3 regions of the Marinomonas sp. TI.3.20 genome follow, and region 3 is predicted to be linked to each of the others. Evidence: predicted binding sites of a transcription regulator. Region 3 holds the regulator's gene; each other region holds the start of a gene.

Region 1 (6,309 bases), on a different contig from region 3:
CCGGTTATTTTCTTCTCGATTGTGTTTGGTATCAGCTTATTAATGGTTGGTAAAAAAGCCGAGTCAGTTAGTAGTTTTGTTGAAGCTCTTAATGAAATCATGATGAAAATGGTCACCGTGATTATGGCTGTTGCGCCTTACGCTGTATTTTGTCTTATCGCAAAAGCCATTGCTAATCTAGGGTTGGATCTACTAGAGCAGCTGCTTGGCTATGTGTTGGTATTGATCGGCGTTCTATTGTTCCATTTGTTTGTAACGTTACAGATCGTACTGAAAGTCATGTCAGGCTTAAGCCCTTTTACCTTCATCAAGAAGATGCGTAGTACACAAGTCTTTGCGTTCAGTACTTCAAGCTCAAATGCGACTATTCCTGTGACGTTACGTACGGTAACTGAGCGTCTGGGTGTGAAAAATTCAGTGGCTTCGTTTACTGTACCCTTTGGCGCAACCATAAATATGGACGGCACTGCGATTATGCAGGGTGTTGCCACTGTATTTATTGCGAATATCTACAACGTAGATCTTGGTATGATGGGCTATTTAACGGTTATCTTAATGTCCGTTCTGGCTTCTATTGGCACCGCCGGTGTTCCTGGTGTGGGCCTTATTATGTTGTCTATGGTGTTCACACAAGTTGGCTTACCTATTGAGGGTATTGGCTTGATACTTGGCGTAGATCGCTTGTTGGACATGATCCGTACTGCGGTCAATATCTCTGGTGACGCCGTTGTTTCAGTCGTTGTTGCGAAAAGCGAAGGACAGCTCAATGAGAGTGTCTACAATGATCCAGATGCAGGCAACAATATAGATGTGCATTTAGAAAAAGCTAACGCGTAATCTATTAACAAAGATTAAATGAAAAAGCGTCGTACTGAGGTGAAGTCCTAATAGGGATCACGTCAGTCCGGCGCTTTTTTTATGCCTTAGAAGTTGATTCTATTTATTCTACGTTCGAAAAGCTGTCTCTCAGTGCCGTGATCCAACCATTGAATTTATTCATCAAGGGACTTCCTTTCCCAAATAACTCATGCATCTCAGCCTCGAAATGCGACTGCTTAGCTTCTTCTGGTTCAGGCAGTGGTGGCAGAATATGAGCAAAATACGTTTTATCAAGCAGGCGGTGTAATAGGCGTTCGCCAGTAAAAGGCTTACCGCTGTTGAGTGCTCGAGCGCCTTTAATTAGGTTTCGGATATCGTATTGTGTTGGGCTGATGTCAGGTACTTGTTTAGGAATATTCAGTAATTTATAGACACCAATGCGAGCCGTGCGGATGGAAGACTCCATGGTGAAAATAATATCGTTACGAGTTTCTACAAATTGCCCAATCAAGCCTAAATTAGTACAGCCATCAGGAACCACATGAGGCCGGTCACCCGCAGCACGGGTCATAAACTGTGATGTGATGTAAGGCATTAGAGCAAGACGGATTTTCGTATTGGCAACAACCTCATCTAGCTGACCTTCAATGCCAAGGTGATAACACAGCTCAGTGAGCATTTCTTTGCCAGTACATTGCGCCATCGTTTTGTGCACATGATTGCCTAATGTGTCCATCAATAAGCCATAAACCCAAATCACTAATGTGTCGTCAGGTTGATCTGGAAAATGAGGCTGACGATTACAAGTGACGCTGAGCAACCAATTAGAATCGGTAATGGTAATAATGCCACCCGTGACAGTTCGTCCTGAGTGCGGATCATTAACGGACAAGGCCGTAAGCTTATCCACAAGAGGCGATGGCTTACAGGTGAGTGTGGCAGATTCCCACATGGATTTTTCTACATCGCCATAAAACTTTTCTGGTTTACCAAAAACAGGCGATTTCTTCGCGAGATTCCTCCACAGCGTCCAACCACTTTTTCCTCCCGGATTATGTTGATCGCAAGTGAGTTTGGGTACGCTATCCATATCGGCATAAGCCGTTTGTTCTGTCATTGAACCTGTCAATGTGAAGACTAAATCGCCTAATCCGACATTAATGAGCTTCGCTGTTTCTGTATTTTCATGCATCACCATTGCACGAATGGCGGTGACGGTTTTCTTGTCACCAGAAAAGGTGATATCAAGGTCTTGAACGCGAGTATTAAAGTGAAAATTGACGCCTTTTTCGCGCAACATCTCCGTTAATGGTTTGATGAAGGTGTCGTATTGATTGTATTTAGGGAAAACCAACGAAGATAAATCTGCAAAACCGTCAATCGAGTCGAGTAAACGATGCAAATACAATTTGGTTTCTAACAAGCTATGACAGTTTTTAAAAGCAAACATAGTTCGAAACAGAAACCAAAAGTTGCTTTCTAAGAAGCCTTTACTGAAATACGTCTCGATACTAATGTCATCTAAATCCTCTTTACGCTTTAGCATCAGACGAATCAGCTCCCATTGCTGGGGTTTGCTTAGGCCAAAATTACTCGACTCTAGAATCTCTCCACGATTGCGTATTAAACGCGCCTTAGAATAGTTGGGGTCGTTGTCATTAATAAGGCGGTATTCATCAAGAACAGAATAGCCTTCTGGTAACTCTGCGGCGGGAACATCTTGAAACATATCCCAGAGGGAGTCGTAATTCCAATTCATTTCGCGGCCACCACGAATGATATAGCCATCTTCTGGATTACCAGAACCATCCATTGAGCCGCCTGCCACATCCATTTCTTCTAGAATAGTAATGTTTTGAGCAGGCATATGGCCATCACGAATGAGATAAAAGGCGGCGGCAAGACCACCAATACCACCGCCAATAATCCATGCATGACGGTATTTTACACCGGGTGTTGGTAAGGTTTTATGGCGAGAATAAGGCGCAATAAAATCGGCAGGCGGAAGAGAATTAAGCGAGCTATGATGCCAAAAACCACTCGTCGCATCAGGTTCATGCTCGAACCCTTCCGGCGCCGTTGTAGAAATATCAAATTTCGAAATTGGTTTATGACTCATCATCCCATCTCCTGTCTAAAACGCTGTTATCAGCAATATATGTCTTTTTTCATAGTGGCACAGGTGGAGCATTGGGCCTCTGCGTCAGATCAAGGATTGTCGATTAAGTAGTTTAAATTATCCCTTTTGATTCTCTCTAGCGAGTTAAAAACAGTAGACCTTGTAAAGGTGTCTCTACTTTCTGTAGGAAGCATGCAGCCTATGTGTATTTCTATAAATACGGTTGTTTTTAAGACGGTCATCGCCAACTATTCCATACGAAAGCAAGATAAATGAAAGGCTAATTAGGAGGAATACATGCAAAACCAAACCGATCAAATTAAACATGTTTCAGACATTATAAAAGTGATGAATGGCGGTATTGAATTCTACCAAGAGGCAAAATCCAAATTGGATAACAGCACTTATCAAGCCTTTTTTAATCGAATGATTGTTGCCAAAAAAGAAGCGGTGGCCGACCTGCAGAAATTTGCAGTCGAAGAACAAGGTGAATTAGAAAATGAGAGTAGCAGTCTCGTAAAAGCGCGTCAGGTTTACACCAAATTGTTGTCTAAGGTTTCTGGTGATTCCACCGCCTTCACTTATATTGATCAACTTGAGGAAGTGGAAGATAAGGTCTTAGAAGAGCTCGATCTCGCACTAGAAAGGCACCAAGCTCAGGATTGCGAAATCGCACTTCGCCGTATCAAAGTCAGTATGAAAGAGTGCCATGATGAAATGAAAGCATTGCAAAAAATGGCCGCACAGCACTCGTCATAAAAGTCGCTTTCTCCCCGAGTCTGTTTGGTGGAGTTTGAGTGATTAGGGGTTGTTATCTGCCTTTGTTTCCAAGTCTTATCAAGATTACTTATCCATTTTCGGTTAGCAATATTGATAAGATCTATGAAAAACAAATTCTCTTAACGTATTAGTTTAAGCAGGCAGTTAACAGCCCATTACGCGGTTTTTGCCGCTGGAACATCAATGTATTCTACTTGATGTTCATCTGCTTCATCAGGAATAAGGGGTTTGTCGTAACAAGCCGATACGCCCCAATAATAGGTAATTAAAGCAACGGCTGTGAGCAAGACGCTGTCTAATGGTGAGCTAATATAGCCTTTGCCACCGTAGGTGCCAAAATATGACAATATTAACAAGGCAATATAGTAAACGAGTAACCAAATAGCGCGTTTAATGTCGCCTTGATCGCTGTCTTTTTTACCAAAGATGGCATATCCCACCCAAGCAATGATTAACAACGGCAGTAATAACTCATCAACACTCCAGCCACTCCAGTAAATCAATAACGTACTGGCAATAAAGGCCAATGGACTAATTATGACAAAGGCTGGCAATAAAAATGGACGCTTCAAGTCAGGACGACGTGCACGAAAGGCCGCGGCACTGATTGGACCTGGCATATAAGTTAAAACGTTTGCAGACGTCACCGCAGCAATTAATCCACCCCAAACCTGAAATTCAGAAGGCAGAGTCCAAGCAATGGCTAAAATAAGTGATAGCCATAGGGCACCACGAGGCACACCAGACTTAGGATCTACTTTACCGAACACTTTGAACAAGTAGCCATTCTTTGCCCAAGCGAAGATGACACGACTTGCACCGGCTAGATAAATATTCCCAGTACCCGCAGGAGAAATAACTGCGTCTACCAAGATTAAATTTATCAGCCAAACTAAGCCTAATGAACGAGCTAAGTCAGCGTAAGGTGAACGGAATATTGTTTCCATTCCATGCCAGCCGTTTGCATTCAATAGGTCTGTTGGTATTGCACCCATGAAAGAAAATTGCAGCAAAATATAAACCATAAAGCTAATTGCCATGGCTAAAATGATAGCGATAGGAACATTTCGCTGAGGATTCTTCGCTTCACCTGCAAAATCCACGGCTTGGCGAAAGCCTAAATAAGCAAACACGATACCGGCACCCGTTAAGGAGGAGAATACACCATGAATACCGCCAGGGTGTGTTGCAGGGATGTCCATATTTGCACCTTTATAAAAGGTGAAAAAGGTCACAATAGCGATGATAGGAACAATAAATTTAATCGCCGTTACAATGGTATTAATACGACCAAAAACATTGACGCTCCAGTAGTTCAGAGCAAAAAAGAATACGAGCAGTAAAATCTGCATGACAAAGCCAAGGGTGGTTGGGTTACCAGTTGACGCTTGACCCAGTGCAGGCCACCAATACATAGCGTATTGGCGAACCGCTTCCACTTCTACACCCGCCGTACTGGTGTAAGCTAATAGCGCACTGAAACCGATGACAAAACCGACCAAGTTGCCGTGAGTAAAGTTTGGGTAACGAACAAATCCCCCGGCTCTTGGAATACTGGCGCCGAGCTCGGCAAACACTAAGCCAATTAAGAGCACCATAACCGCACCCAATGCCCAAGCATAGCCAGACAAAGAGCCGGCATAGCCAGAAGTGGTTAATGCGGCATATAACCAACCAGAGCCGATCATCGACCCAACACCTAATAGAGTTAAATCCACTAACCCCAATTTTTTCTTTAGTACGCCATCAGACATGATAATCCCCTTGCGTATGGCTGCTGAATTTATGCTTATAATTTTTAAAGCAGTGTTCTTAATGTTTATGAAAAGTTCAATTTCGTTTCTCGATTTAGCAGGAATAGCATTAACTCCGTCAAGTTAGGGTCACTTTTCAAAGGCTTGATAATCATCAATATCGTATTATTTGGTTTTGGGGCAAAAGCAGATAGAAAGTTGATGTCGTAAAAAAGAATGACAATCAATTAAAAAATAAACCATTGATTGTAAAAAGATTTCATATCAAAAACGTGTATGAAAAAAATAAATAGCTGACAGGAAAAATAAAACGAGGATGAAAAACCGGCGATGGGGAAATGTTTGTTTATAGAAATAATGTGCACAAAAGTAGTTAGAATTTTGATTTTTTTTTGAAAATTCACAAATTTATCAAAGAACAGTAAAGAAATGTGTTTTTAAAAAAAACGACCAAACAATTAATTCATTGATCTATGTCTAGGTAATTTTTAGATGTGCTTTGTAAAATGGTTAGGGGATATAAGTGTCGAAGAATAACTAATGTCAGGCTAGACCAAGCCATGTTATTTAAGAGCTTTCGATTCATTACAAAAACACATGCACCCATTCTACCTATATGTGCTAATTTTAACTGAGGTAAACAAGGAATGTTGACTGCATATATCGCACGGGAGATTGTACTAAGAATTTGCTTAGCCATTAACTATAATGGAGAGTGAATCATAAAATAAGTGAATCTTTGCTGTTCTTTCGTAACGAAGTGCCAAATACGCATCATTAAACATAGAGATTACAATGCTGAAGACACTTAAGGGACGGTTATACTTCCTCTCTATT
Region 2 (6,309 bases), on a different contig from region 3:
CCCAACGCATCATAAACATTCTTAGTGTTGCCGTAACTATAAGAAGTAGGATCTTTAGGATCAAATGCTGGGCGCGCAATATTATCAGGCGTACGGACATTAGCCGGATCTAGAGTGCCCGCAATCGCGACACCACCTAACGTACCACCCGCCGCAATAGGCGCTTTTGTTAAGTTAGCGATGTCCGTAACCGTTGGCTCAGTCGCTCCCGAATATAAAAGCGCAAATGGCGGCTCATCAGTACCATCCGCATTATAGTCTTTTGCTTCAGGGCCGTTAAAAGTCGCGTAAGTCGGCTGCATAAAAGCGGCACCAGTATCATCAGTAGATTTGCCATCAACTGTTGCATAAACTTCATAGGTGTTTGGCATCTTACTTTTAGCATAATAATAACTAATAAGATGATTGTTACCGTTGCCATCCGCTACCGTTTGAGTTTGGGTATAGTCATAGGTATCAGGGTTTGCTGGATCAAAGTCGGCGCGGATATAAGGAGGTACATCTTCACCCTCAGAATTGAGGTTCACCTTCAAATCAACACTGGAAGTTGCTTTAGGAGGTATACGAGCAGTAGGCACCACCATATCTTCCAAATTCCCGCCAATAATACCATCCACGGCATTATAGCCTTGGACCTTAGATCCTGAATTAGTAACTAGATTCCCCGATGCATCCAGCTTAAATTCACCCGCACGAGTAAATGCTTGGGTACCCGCACCCGCATCAAGAACAAAGAAACCAGAACCATTAACAGCCAAATCTAAATTATTATCGGTATAAGCCAAGTTGCCAGATGAAAACTCTTGTGCCACATTCGCCACACTAACACCAGAACCGATGACGTTACTGCTTCCTGCACCTAGCACATTACTATTGTAGAGATCGTTAAACTCAATCCGAGACTTTTTAAAGCCAGTGGTGTCCGCGTTAGCAATGTTATTACCTGTCACACTTAAATAATCCGCAGACGCTTTAATACCTGATAATGCTGTATTGAATCCCATATTTCGCTCCAGTTACCCTAATATTTCTAATTCATTCGTTAGCTTGACCTTGCCGTGATTTTCCACGTTCAAAACCGTACCGTCTGCACCATTAATTGTGACACCCTGAATACGACTAGGCAGCTGCGTTGGTAATGCAGACACTTCGCCCTTGTCATTTACCGTAGTAGCGGCAAAGTGATATTCACCAGGCGGCAAAACCTTTCCTGCTTCATCTTTCTTATCCCAATCATAGCTACCATCTTCAAGCTTAGCCGTGCGCACCAATTGATTATTAGCATCATAGATTTTCAATGTAGCTGAATGAGAGTCTTTAGGGATCACTGTTTTCAATGCAACATCTTCTTGAGAAGCCGTTACCATTGTCTTATCAGCTTTCATCATTAAAGACTTGCCAACCAAGCTAGAAGCACTCACCGCTTGATTCGAAGTCAAAGACGTCGTCATATTTTTCAGCTCGTCAGAAATACCCGATAGCTTCTCAAGGGAGCTAAATTGAGACATTTGAGCCACCATGTCATTCGTATCTTGAGGCGCGGTTGGATCTTGGTTTTTAAGCTGCTGAATGTACAACTTTAGAAATACATTTTTATCAGCTAAACCTTTTGACGGATCTTTTTTAGGATCAGGCACACCGTTCGCACCAACAGCCGCCGGAGAAACCGCTCCATCTTTCTCAGCAGACTTTTTCAAACCTGCTTTGGCACCATCGGTACCATACTGAGATATCAAGCTTTTTAAGCCATTATTATCGGATATATTTGCCATATCACACCTCTACGACTGACCTAGCGTAAGCATCTTTTGCATCATGCTTTTCGCAGAATTCATAATCTCTACGTTTGTTTGAAATGATCGAGAAGCTGACATCATATCGGCCATTTCTTCGATTGGATTTACATTAGGGTAATAAACATAACCGTCTTCATTCGCCATCGGATTGCCAGGCTCATACCGCGGCTTTAACGGCGCATCAGACTCAACAATGCCATCTACTTTTACACCGATTCCTGCCCCCGTCTCATCGACACCCGATCCATTCCAGCCGTTTTTTTGCATCTCACTATTCATCATTTGAGAAAAAACCGGCTTACGAGCTCGGTAAGTCTGATCAGCAGAACTTGCAACGCTGTCCACGTTTGCCATGTTACTTGCAATAGTATTTAAACGAATGGTTTGAGCACTCATTGCAGAACCGGAAATTGTAAAAATATTACTTAAAGACATAACGGTTAATTCCCTGTCAGCGCTTTTTTCAAGCCACTAATTTTTCTGTCTAAAAACATAAAACTTGTATCGAATTGCATTGAGTTCTGGGCATATTCTGCCTGCTCACGCTGCATATCCACAGTATTGCCGTCCAATGACGGTTGGCTTGGATTACGGAATAACAACCCACTGTCGTCATCAGCAGAACTGCCACCTTGGATATGACGATCATTATCACTTGCCAAACGCAACTTGCTTTTTGCCTCATTAAACATTGAGCCAAACGTGATATCTCTAGCCTTATAATTTGGCGTATCTGCATTAGCAATATTGTTAGCCAGCACAGAAGCGCGAGCACTTCTGAATTCCAGCATTTTGTCATGTCCTGCAAACGCTTGATTAAATGATATGGCCACGCTATCTCCTAACGACAAATACTTTAAACTTAGTTTTATTTAAGCAATATCAATGCCAAATAAAAAAGCCTTTTATTTCAACAACATAGATAAATCACATTTCAAATCGGCAAAAGTCGGCAACAAGCAACTTACCGCCCTATAAATACCAACAAAAAAGCCCGCATATTGAACAAGCAATATGCGGGCCTTCGATAAAAATTTTTTCCTACTGCGGCTTGGCTTTGTAAACAATACCAGGATGACACTGAACGATCTCAAACAAAGAAGACAAACCACTCAATGCTTCAGATCCTCCCAAAAATAAATATCCACCAGGATTAAGCGAATCATGCATGCGCCGTAAAATATCCAACTTAAGCTCAGCATTAAAATAAATAAGAACATTACGACAAAATATAATGTCAAACTTCCCCAATGAAGAAAACGAGTCAATCAAATTCAAATATCTAAAATCCACTCGAGCGCTTATATGCGGCTTCACCTTCCACGTAGAATCATCAACTTTATCGAAATACTTGCGCTGCATATCAGCGCCTAACCCGCGGGCAATCGCCAAACTATCATATTCACCCTGCTTTGCATGCTGAAGAATATTAGTGCAAATGTCCGTTGCAATAATTCTTTCACCTGCTTTAAGCACACCCGGCCTAAGCGCTTTAAACTCATCAATAACCATACTAATTGAATAAGCTTCTTGACCTGTAGAAGACGCTGACGACCATATTTTTAATGGTGTATTGACCATTTCTGGTAATATTTTAGTTTTTAAGATCGTAAATGGATGAGAGTCACGAAACCATAACGTTTCATTCGTTGTCATCGCATTAATTACTTCTTCTTTTAACTTAGCACTCCTGGCACTTTCCAAAGCATCAACCAGCTGCTCAATTTGAGTAAAACCCTCTCTCTCCAGGGTTTTACCTAAGCGGCTGGCAACAAGATATTGTTTATTATCACTAAGTGATATACCACAAGCCTTCTGTAGAAAATTTCTAAACCTAAGATAACCATTAGGTGTAATTCCATTTGCACTACTGAGCATTAAAACTCCTCAAAAAGCAGGTTCGAAGCATTATTTGGGAGTAATCCGATAATATCGTATTAATCCTCCTGTACCTGAACCGTTTCAATGGCCAACCGAGCCAATTCGTCAGGTTGAAACTTAGCCAAAAAACCATCCGCGCCAACTTTCTTCACCATGGCCTCATTAAAAACGCCACTTAATGAGGTATGAAGTAAAATAAACAAATCTTGTAAACGACTGTCATTACGAATGGCTGTTGTTAGCGTATAACCATCCATTTCTGGCATTTCGATATCAGAAATCACCATAGCAAACTCTTTGGTTACATCGGCACCATCAGCCACCATACCCTGAAGGTACTCTAATGCTTCACGCCCATCATTCAACACCGTGGTAGCAAAACCCACTTGCTCCATGCAACGTTTAATTTGCTTACGCGCAACCGATGAATCATCCACAATAAGAATGTGATGTTTCTTGGCATTATGATGTACACCTTCACTGACAATACCATCTGAAATATCCTGACGCATCGGAGCAACTTCAGAAAGAATTTGCTCTACATCAATAATTTCAACCATCTCTTTATCAACCTGACAAACAGCGGTTAAATAATTGTCATTTAAAAGCCCTCTTGGCGGTGGCTGAATATCACTCCAATTCATATTGACAATTCGCTCAACACCACGAACCAAAAAGCCCTGCACTCGGCGATTGTATTCTGTGATAATCACAAAACACTGAGAGATATTTTCCATTGGCGTTGCCCCCGTCGCCAAGCCAAGATCTAAAATGGGGATGGTACCGCCACGAATATGAGCAACACCACGCACAACCGGACTACTTCGCGGTATTGTTGTCAGTTTAGGGCACTGCAACACTTCCTTTACTTTAAAAACGTTGATCCCATATATCTGCTTACCATTTAAGCGAAAAAGCAGTAACTCCAGGCGGTTCTCCCCAACTAACTGGGTACGCTGATTAACGCTATCGAGAACACTAGCCATAAATATCTCCTAAAGAGGTATATGTAAATTGAGTATTAAGTCAGACTCAGTAATATTAAAATATAAAGCTCATGATAAAGTGATTTTTGCTATTTTACTAATAACTTAACCATTAGAGAGAGTGAACCATGACCTTAATAAGGCTACTAATAGCCTTTGCTTGCCTTCAAGCTAGTTATAGCTACGCCTCTTCAATTACGGAGCAAATTCATAACTACATTGACCGTGTTGAAATTCCGAGACTCTCCGACATTTATCCCGCAGCAGACATTGAAATCTCACTAAATAACCAAGCAGCTTTAAGCTATTTACCAACCTGCCAAAACCCAGCAATCAGCATTGAAAACCAAAGACCTAATGCAACTAAACGTACAACCTACGCAATAAGCTGCACATCACCTGAGTGGAAATCTTTTGTCCCTGTTACGCAGTCCATACTAATTTCTGCGATAAAAGTAGTTTCTCCTATAAATAGAGGACAGACTATCAACCAAAATAACACTGGAATTGGTCAAGTTGATATCACAAGCTTGAGAGGCCAGGTATTCACAAAAAAAAATCCGCCATATGGACTCGTTGCCTCACGCAATCTACGCATCAATACATTCCTCACTGATAACCTCACCAAGCAACCTACTTTAGTAAAAAAAGGAAACCAAATCTTAATCACAGCAAGAACAGGTAACATCATTGTAAAAATGAATGGCAAAGCATTAGAAGATGGCGTCAAAGGACAACAAATACGAGTAAAAAATACCAGTTCTGGTCGAATTATCTACGCCAAAGTTGTAACGGACAGTGAGGTTCTTGTAAACTACTGAATAATACTAGGTGGCAGTATATAAATATCGATTTTTCTACTAAAGTTCTCGTAGAAGAAGCCGTTAATGAAAGTAGGCAAAACATTCGAGGCGGAATAACCCAATGGCAATAAACTTCACAGGGATCTTAAATCAGAGCAACGTAGCTAAAAATAGCCGCGCTCTCAAAGAAGAAACCAACACACCAAATGATGCTGTAGGCAATAATCAGTCTAACAGCGGTGGCACTATGGCTGAAGATACCGTTAAGCTAAGTGGAGCCGCCCAAACATTGCAAAATCACGAGTCTAAAATCAATGGTTTATCTGATATTGATCAGAAGAAAGTTGACCAAATCAAACAAGCTATTGCATCAGGCAACTACAAAATTGACTCGCAAAAACTGGCCAACAATATGGCTTCTATAGATTCATTATTCTAGACTGAGATACTCACCATCTTAATTGGTTTGCCCTATGCTCCCCATTGCGCCAGTATTTTCAAGAAGCAAAGAAATACTTTGCCAACTTTCATCCCTTCTTGATAGTGAAAGAATCGCACTTGGTGAATTGAATAGTGAAAACATCATCAATATCGCTTCCCAAAAAAGCACGCTTCTTGATGAAATGAACCTCCTTAATGAGCGAAGAGTTAACTTACTCATTAAATTCAATATTGTTGACCCTAAAAAACCATCCGAAGACGCTTTCAAAGCGTGGCTTTTAGAACAAGACAGCTCAATGGATGAAACCCGCCAACTAATGACAGAATGCGAAGCCCTCCTAACCGTCTGTAAAACAAAAAACACTACTAACGCCCATATTCTTAGTACACTTCAAAAACGCA
Region 3 (6,309 bases):
CGCGAATGTTGCACTCGTATTTGGCGTAACCTTATTGTTTTCTGCGATTCCGATCTCGAAAGGCTTAATCACGAAAGAAGTGCCACTGGTTATTGGCATAACATTATTAACGGGGTGGTTGCTGCATGATAGTTACCTCAGTTTTTACGATGGTGTTATTCTTCTTATCGCATTCGCTTTCATATTGTTTACTTTATTACGCGGCAGCAAGAACTTAGAAAGCCAATTGAAAGAGGAACTACCAGAAAATGACGGTGACTCGGTCGCAAAATCTTTGATCATATCCTTAATTGGCTTAGTCGTATTAATCGGCAGTTCTAAACTACTTATTTGGGGGGCTGTTGGCATCGCCAAAGGACTTGGCGTTAGTGAGCTAGTTATCGGCCTTACCATAGTCGCTGTAGGAACAAGTCTTCCAGAGCTCGCCGCCTCTATCAGTAGCGTTCGCAAAGGGTTACATTCTATTGCAATAGGCAATATCATTGGCTCAAATATCTTCAACCTAGCCACCGTATTGCCAATTCCTGGCTTAATATCACCAGGCGCTATAGATCCAAATGCATCCGGACGAGATTACTACTGGGTTCTTGGGCTTACTCTAGCGCTTTCCATACTTATTTTTGTCTTTGGAAAATCCAAAAAGGCAACCATCCCAAGATGGATTGGCATCCCTTTAATTGGATCCTATATTGCCTACTTACTTCTCATTAGCTTTGGAAGTACTGTCTAATGATTCAACTCAACGCAAAATACACCGTACTTGGCGTCATTGTGATCGCTCTGGCCTCTGGCGTTTTTTTTGCTGACACCCCTTTAACTAAAAATCTGGTGGCGACTCAAAAGCTCAGCAGCACGCCAGATTATTTCATCACCAATATCAAAGCAAAAGAATATGATCAAAATGGCGCATTACAAGAGACGCTAACGGCAACACAAGCTCTGCACTACAATCAAGAATCTCGCACCTTGCTAGACAATCCGACAATTCAGCGACATGACTCAGCTGGGGCTTGGAATGCAAAAGGGAAAAAAGGAGTAATAGAGGACGGTAGTCATGATATCCTATTAACAGATGACGCTGTCGCTGTTAAACAATTTTCAGATTCTCCTGATATCACCCTTAACGCAGACAGCATTCATTATTTGGATGACAAGCAATCATTAACAAGCAGCGGTAACGCCACCCTTTATTCAACGCAAGGCAAAACTACCGCAAAAACAATTACTACCTACATTAATTCAGAAGAAGTCGTGATGACAGGATCTGTACGAGGACAGTATGAAACAACTCATTAACATTAGCGCGCTACTGGCCGGACTCATAATTAGCCAGCACGCACTTGCACTGCCTGATGACTTAAGCAAACCGCTGACGATACAGTCTAACGAAGCATTTTTAGACCAAAAAACTGGCATAGCGACTTATAAAGGTGATGTTTTTGTTAAACAAGGATCCATTGAGATACAAGCTCAATTCCTGAAAGTAACAACGGATCCTAAAACACGCAAATTCAGCAAATTGGTAGCCACAGGCAAGCCTGCAAAATTTAGCCAACAAATTGATTGGAATGGCAACATGATGATCAGTCGAGGTGAGCAAATTAACTATGAAGTTACCAGCTCAACATTAGACATATCAGGCAATGCTTACCTCAATAGAATGGATGATAAAATCACAGCAGATCATATTCTATACCACATAGACACTGGCACCTTTAACGCTAAGAAACAAGGTTCTGGCCGAGTATCCATGACACTACAACCAGCAGATGACAAAAAAGAGAAATAGATGGCCCTGTTAGAAGCTAGAAACCTTGCTAAAAGCTACAAAAAAAGACAAGTCGTTAAAGATGTCTCCATTTCTGTTGAATCAGGACAAGCTGTTGGACTACTTGGGCCAAATGGTGCAGGCAAAACAACGTGCTTTTATATGATAGTGGGCATGGTGTCTAACGACGCTGGCGGCATTTTTATTGACGGTCATGACATCACCAAAAACGCTATGCATACTCGCGCCCAAAAAGGTATCGGCTACCTACCGCAAGAAGCTTCAATTTTTAGAAAAATGTCCGTTGAAGACAATATTTATGCCATTTTAGAAACACGCAAAGAATTATCCAAAGAGCAAAAGCACGAAAGATTAGAAACATTATTAAATGAATTTCATGTCACCCATATTCGTAGCAACCTAGGCATGGCACTATCAGGCGGCGAAAGACGTCGCGTTGAAATAGCTCGCGCGTTGGCAATGAACCCTAAGTTCATTCTTTTGGATGAACCTTTTGCTGGTGTTGATCCCATCTCTGTCGGCGACATCAAATTAATCATAAAACACTTACAAGAAAGCGGCATAGGTGTTTTGATTACAGACCACAATGTACGAGAAACGCTGGATATTTGCGACAAGGCTTATATCGTTGGTAATGGAAAAATCATTGCTTCAGGTGATGCCCAAACAGTCATAAACAATGAACAAGTAAAAAAGGTTTATTTAGGCGACGACTTCCGCCTATAGCCCCTTATCTTTGCAGCCGAAAGGGAGTAGTATGCATAACTCGTTCCAATTTTCTCTTATTAGAAGTGTTTCTTTATGAAGCAGTCCTTGCAACTAAAAATCGGTCAACAACTGACCATGACGCCTCAGCTGCAACAAGCCATTCGGTTGCTGCAGCTTTCTACGTTAGATCTGAAACAAGAAATTCATGAATTTCTAGAGTCAAATCCTCTATTAGAAATAGACGATGATGACTATGCCAGTTCAGAAGCACCGACAAGAGAACAACAAGAAGCAAACGATAAGAAAGTTGAAGCGAGCTCAAGCGAAGAAGCTCGTGTCGAATCGGAGTGGACCGACAGCATCCCTGAAGAGCTATCTATCGACAGCAACTGGGACGACACCTTTCAAAACTCAGCGGCCGCGGTTACTTCTAGCACAAACTATGAAGGCGAAAGCGACTATGAGAGCCGTAATGCTCCCTCAGAAAGCATTCAAGACCATCTAATTTGGCAACTCAATTTAACGCACATGTCAGACCGAGACATTGAAATCGCTTACGCAATTATCGAGTGCGTCCAATCTGATGGCTATTTGAGCATTACAGCGGAAGATATATGGGAATCGCTCTCCAGCGAACTAGAAGACTTAGAACTTGACGAAGTAATGGCGGTGCAGCATAGACTCCAACGCTTTGATCCTGTTGGCGTTTGCTCAACCGACTTACGCGATTGCTTATTAGTCCAACTAGAAGCCTTTCGCGACCACCCACTGTACAAAAGCACTTACAATTTAGTCGATAATTATTTACCTCTGCTGGGTAATCGTGATTTTGTACAATTAAGTCGAAAAACAAAACTCAAAGAAGAATCATTAAAAGAAGTGGTTGAGTTAATTCAACAACTTAATCCACGTCCAGGTTCTATTATTGATTCCGATGACACAGATTATGTAATACCTGACGTATCTGTTAAAAAAATAAATAACACTTGGCAAGTCGAACTAAACAATGACGCCCTTCCACCTGTCAAAATTAATGAAACCTACTCTGCAATGGCAAGCACTGCGTCCACCTCAGAAGACGCAACATACATAAAGAATTCATTGCAAGAAGCCAAATGGTTCATGAAAAGTCTGCAAAGCCGCAACGAAACACTATTAAAAGTGACTAGCTGTATCGTTAAACGTCAAATTGATTTTTTCGAATTAGGCGAAGAAGCCATGAAACCCATGGTGTTGCATGATGTAGCTGAAGAAGTAGGCATGCACGAATCTACTATTTCGCGAGTTACTACGCATAAATACATGCACACACCTAAAGGCATATTTGAACTAAAATATTTCTTCTCTAGCCATGTAAACACCGCCTCAGGTGGCGAATGCTCTTCTACTGCAATAAGAGCCATGATTAAAAAATTAGTACTGGAAGAACCGGCTAAAAAACCGCTAAGTGACAATAAACTGGCCACCGTTTTAGCCGACCAAGGCATACAGGTAGCACGACGTACTGTGGCAAAATACCGCGAGGCAATGAATATTCCTCCTTCAAATGAACGAAAACGATTGATCTAATACGGATAATATTTCCCTATGCCATTGAAATCATTATTAAAAACAGACCTTGTACTAGCAAAACAAGACATCGTCAGTAAAAAACGCATTCTTGAAAGCATTGCTGAAGTTGCTGCAAACCGACTTCATTGTGACAAAGAAGCCATTTATGAAGCACTGTTAAGTCGAGAAAAACTCGGCAGCACAGGCATAGGCAATGGTATTGCTATCCCACATTGTCGCCTAGAAACTGCCAATCACACTGCTGTTATCGCAATTTCGTTACAATCTGCTATCGATTTCGATGCTATAGACAAGAAACCCATTGATTTAGTCTTTGCACTTATCGTACCGCCACAGGAATGCGACGAACACCTATCTACACTTGCCGAAATAGCAGAGTTGGCACAGTCGGATGACGCCTTAAACAAGCTTAGAGCAGCAGAAACAAACGACGCTCTATTTGCAGCACTAGATTCTCTACTATAAGGAAAAAACATGTTGGAAGAGTCTGTCACAATCATAAACAAACTTGGCCTTCACGCTCGTGCAGCGGGAAAACTGGTCGAAACAACCTCACGCTTCTCTTCTGACATCACCATTGAAAAAGATGGTCGTAATGTGGATGGGAAAAGCATTATGGCGATGATGATGCTAGCAGCCAGTAAAGGCACTGACATCAAGATCAAAACCAATGGAGAAGACGAAGAGGAAGCAATCAAAGCGATCATCGCCTTGATCCATGATCGCTTTGGCGAAGACGAGTAAGGACGGCCATGTCAGAACAAACCACTCTCGCTCATCTTCAAACGGTCACCGAATCTCTAGAATCCGGTGCCACCATGCAAATCCGTTATTTACTTAACGGCGCCCTACCTGCACAAGACGTTGCCCGCTTACTTGAGTCATCCCCACCAAAAGAACGTAAACTTCTTTGGGATTTAATCGACTCTAAAAACGAAGGCGAAGTACTCCAATACTTAAGTGAAGAGATTGGCGTACAATTCATGTTAAACATGAACACAGAACGCCTAGTCGCTGTTTCTGAGCATTTCGAAAGTGATGACCTTGCCGATCTTTTACAACACCTCCCAGAGACCGTTGTAAAAGAAGTTCTGGCTTCCATGTCCAGCCAAGACAGAATGCGAGTGGAAGCACTATTAAGCTACTCAGAGGACTCTGCTGGCGGCTTGATGAATACGGATACAATCACTATCCGTCCAAACATCACCCTTGATATCGTTTTTCGCTACTTACGCCGACATAAGACTCTCCCTGACATGACCGATAGCCTACTGGTTGTGAGTCGCTCTGATCGCCTACTAGGAACGCTACCTCTAACAAAACTACTGGTTGCAGACGTGAATTGCACCGTGCGCGACATTATGGAAACAGACAATACCGTTATTGATGCCAACACACCCGCTAGCGAAGTAGCACAACTCTTTGAAAAGATGGACCTAGTATCGGCTCCCGTCATTGATAGCATCACCAAAAAATTATTAGGTCGAATCACTATCGATGACGTAGTTGATGTAATTCGCGACGAAGCAGAGCACTCTATGCTGAGTATGGCCGGCCTAGACGATGACGAAGACACTTTTGCCCCCATACTAAAAACAACGAGACGACGCGCAGTTTGGCTCGGCATCAACTTAATTACCGCATTCATCGCATCGTATGTAATTGGCTTATTTCAGCACACCCTAGATCAAATTGTCGCGCTTGCTATTCTGATGCCAATTGTTGCCAGCATGGGCGGCATTGCGGGGTCTCAAGTACTGACTCTTGTCATTCGAGGCATTGCCTTAAACCAGATAGGTGCGACCAATACTCGATGGCTTTTAAACAGAGAACTCATTGTTGGCGTATTAAATGGTATACTTTGGGCGACCGTTATTGCCGCTTTAACAGCACTTTGGTTTGACAACATAAAGATTGCCTATATCATTGCAAGCGCGACAATCATAAATCTGTTTTTTGCCGCACTCACAGGCACGCTATTACCAATTTTCTTAAAAAAACTTGGTATCGACCCAGCTTTAGCCGCCAGTGTGATTTTAACAACTGTGACTGATGTCGTTGGCTTTTTAGCCTTCCTCGGTCTTGCTACCATTTTTTTAGTATAGGTTCCCATGACAGACTTTGATCAAATTGATGACGATGAAGAAATTATTAAAAGTAAAACGCAGATCAAGCGTGAAATGGAAGGCCTACAAGAGCTAGGTAAGAAATTATTAAGCCTGAGTAAAAATCAGCAAAAG

Evidence for each region. The regulator sigma-54, encoded in region 3, starts transcription at its own class of promoters, with help from an activator protein. The targets are predictions, from matches to a motif close to TGGCACNNNNNTTGCTNT.
Region 1: a site for sigma-54 is predicted at 2,994-3,011, ahead of V6259_RS01325 (PA2169 family four-helix-bundle protein). Genes of this name have one in related genera too.
Region 2: a site for sigma-54 is predicted at 2,670-2,687, ahead of flgB (flagellar basal body rod protein FlgB). Genes of this name have one in related genera too.

What each region holds. Positions count from the first base shown of each region.
Region 1 is NZ_JBAKAS010000001.1:291,513-297,821, forward strand. It holds gene V6259_RS01315 (dicarboxylate/amino acid:cation symporter) at 1-837, shown strand, start outside; gene V6259_RS01320 (oleate hydratase) at 941-2,941, opposite strand; gene V6259_RS01325 (PA2169 family four-helix-bundle protein) at 3,236-3,697, shown strand; gene V6259_RS01330 (APC family permease) at 3,874-5,472, opposite strand; gene V6259_RS01335 (bifunctional diguanylate cyclase/phosphodiesterase) at 6,268-6,309, shown strand, end outside.
Region 2 is NZ_JBAKAS010000003.1:246,826-253,134, forward strand. It holds gene V6259_RS05330 (flagellar hook-basal body complex protein) at 1-1,004, opposite strand, end outside; gene V6259_RS05335 (flagellar hook assembly protein FlgD) at 1,017-1,772, opposite strand; gene flgC (flagellar basal body rod protein FlgC) at 1,782-2,231, opposite strand; gene flgB (flagellar basal body rod protein FlgB) at 2,237-2,629, opposite strand; gene V6259_RS05350 (CheR family methyltransferase) at 2,838-3,674, opposite strand; gene V6259_RS05355 (chemotaxis protein CheV) at 3,734-4,663, opposite strand; gene flgA (flagellar basal body P-ring formation chaperone FlgA) at 4,792-5,484, shown strand; gene flgM (flagellar biosynthesis anti-sigma factor FlgM) at 5,588-5,905, shown strand; gene V6259_RS05370 (flagella synthesis protein FlgN) at 5,940-6,309, shown strand, end outside.
Region 3 is NZ_JBAKAS010000002.1:115,997-122,305, forward strand. It holds gene V6259_RS03075 (calcium/sodium antiporter) at 1-730, shown strand, start outside; gene lptC (LPS export ABC transporter periplasmic protein LptC) at 730-1,296, shown strand; gene lptA (lipopolysaccharide transport periplasmic protein LptA) at 1,280-1,789, shown strand; gene lptB (LPS export ABC transporter ATP-binding protein) at 1,790-2,515, shown strand; gene V6259_RS03095 (RNA polymerase factor sigma-54) at 2,591-4,066, shown strand; gene V6259_RS03100 (PTS sugar transporter subunit IIA) at 4,085-4,534, shown strand; gene V6259_RS03105 (HPr family phosphocarrier protein) at 4,544-4,813, shown strand; gene mgtE (magnesium transporter) at 4,822-6,174, shown strand; gene yjgA (ribosome biogenesis factor YjgA) at 6,181-6,309, shown strand, end outside.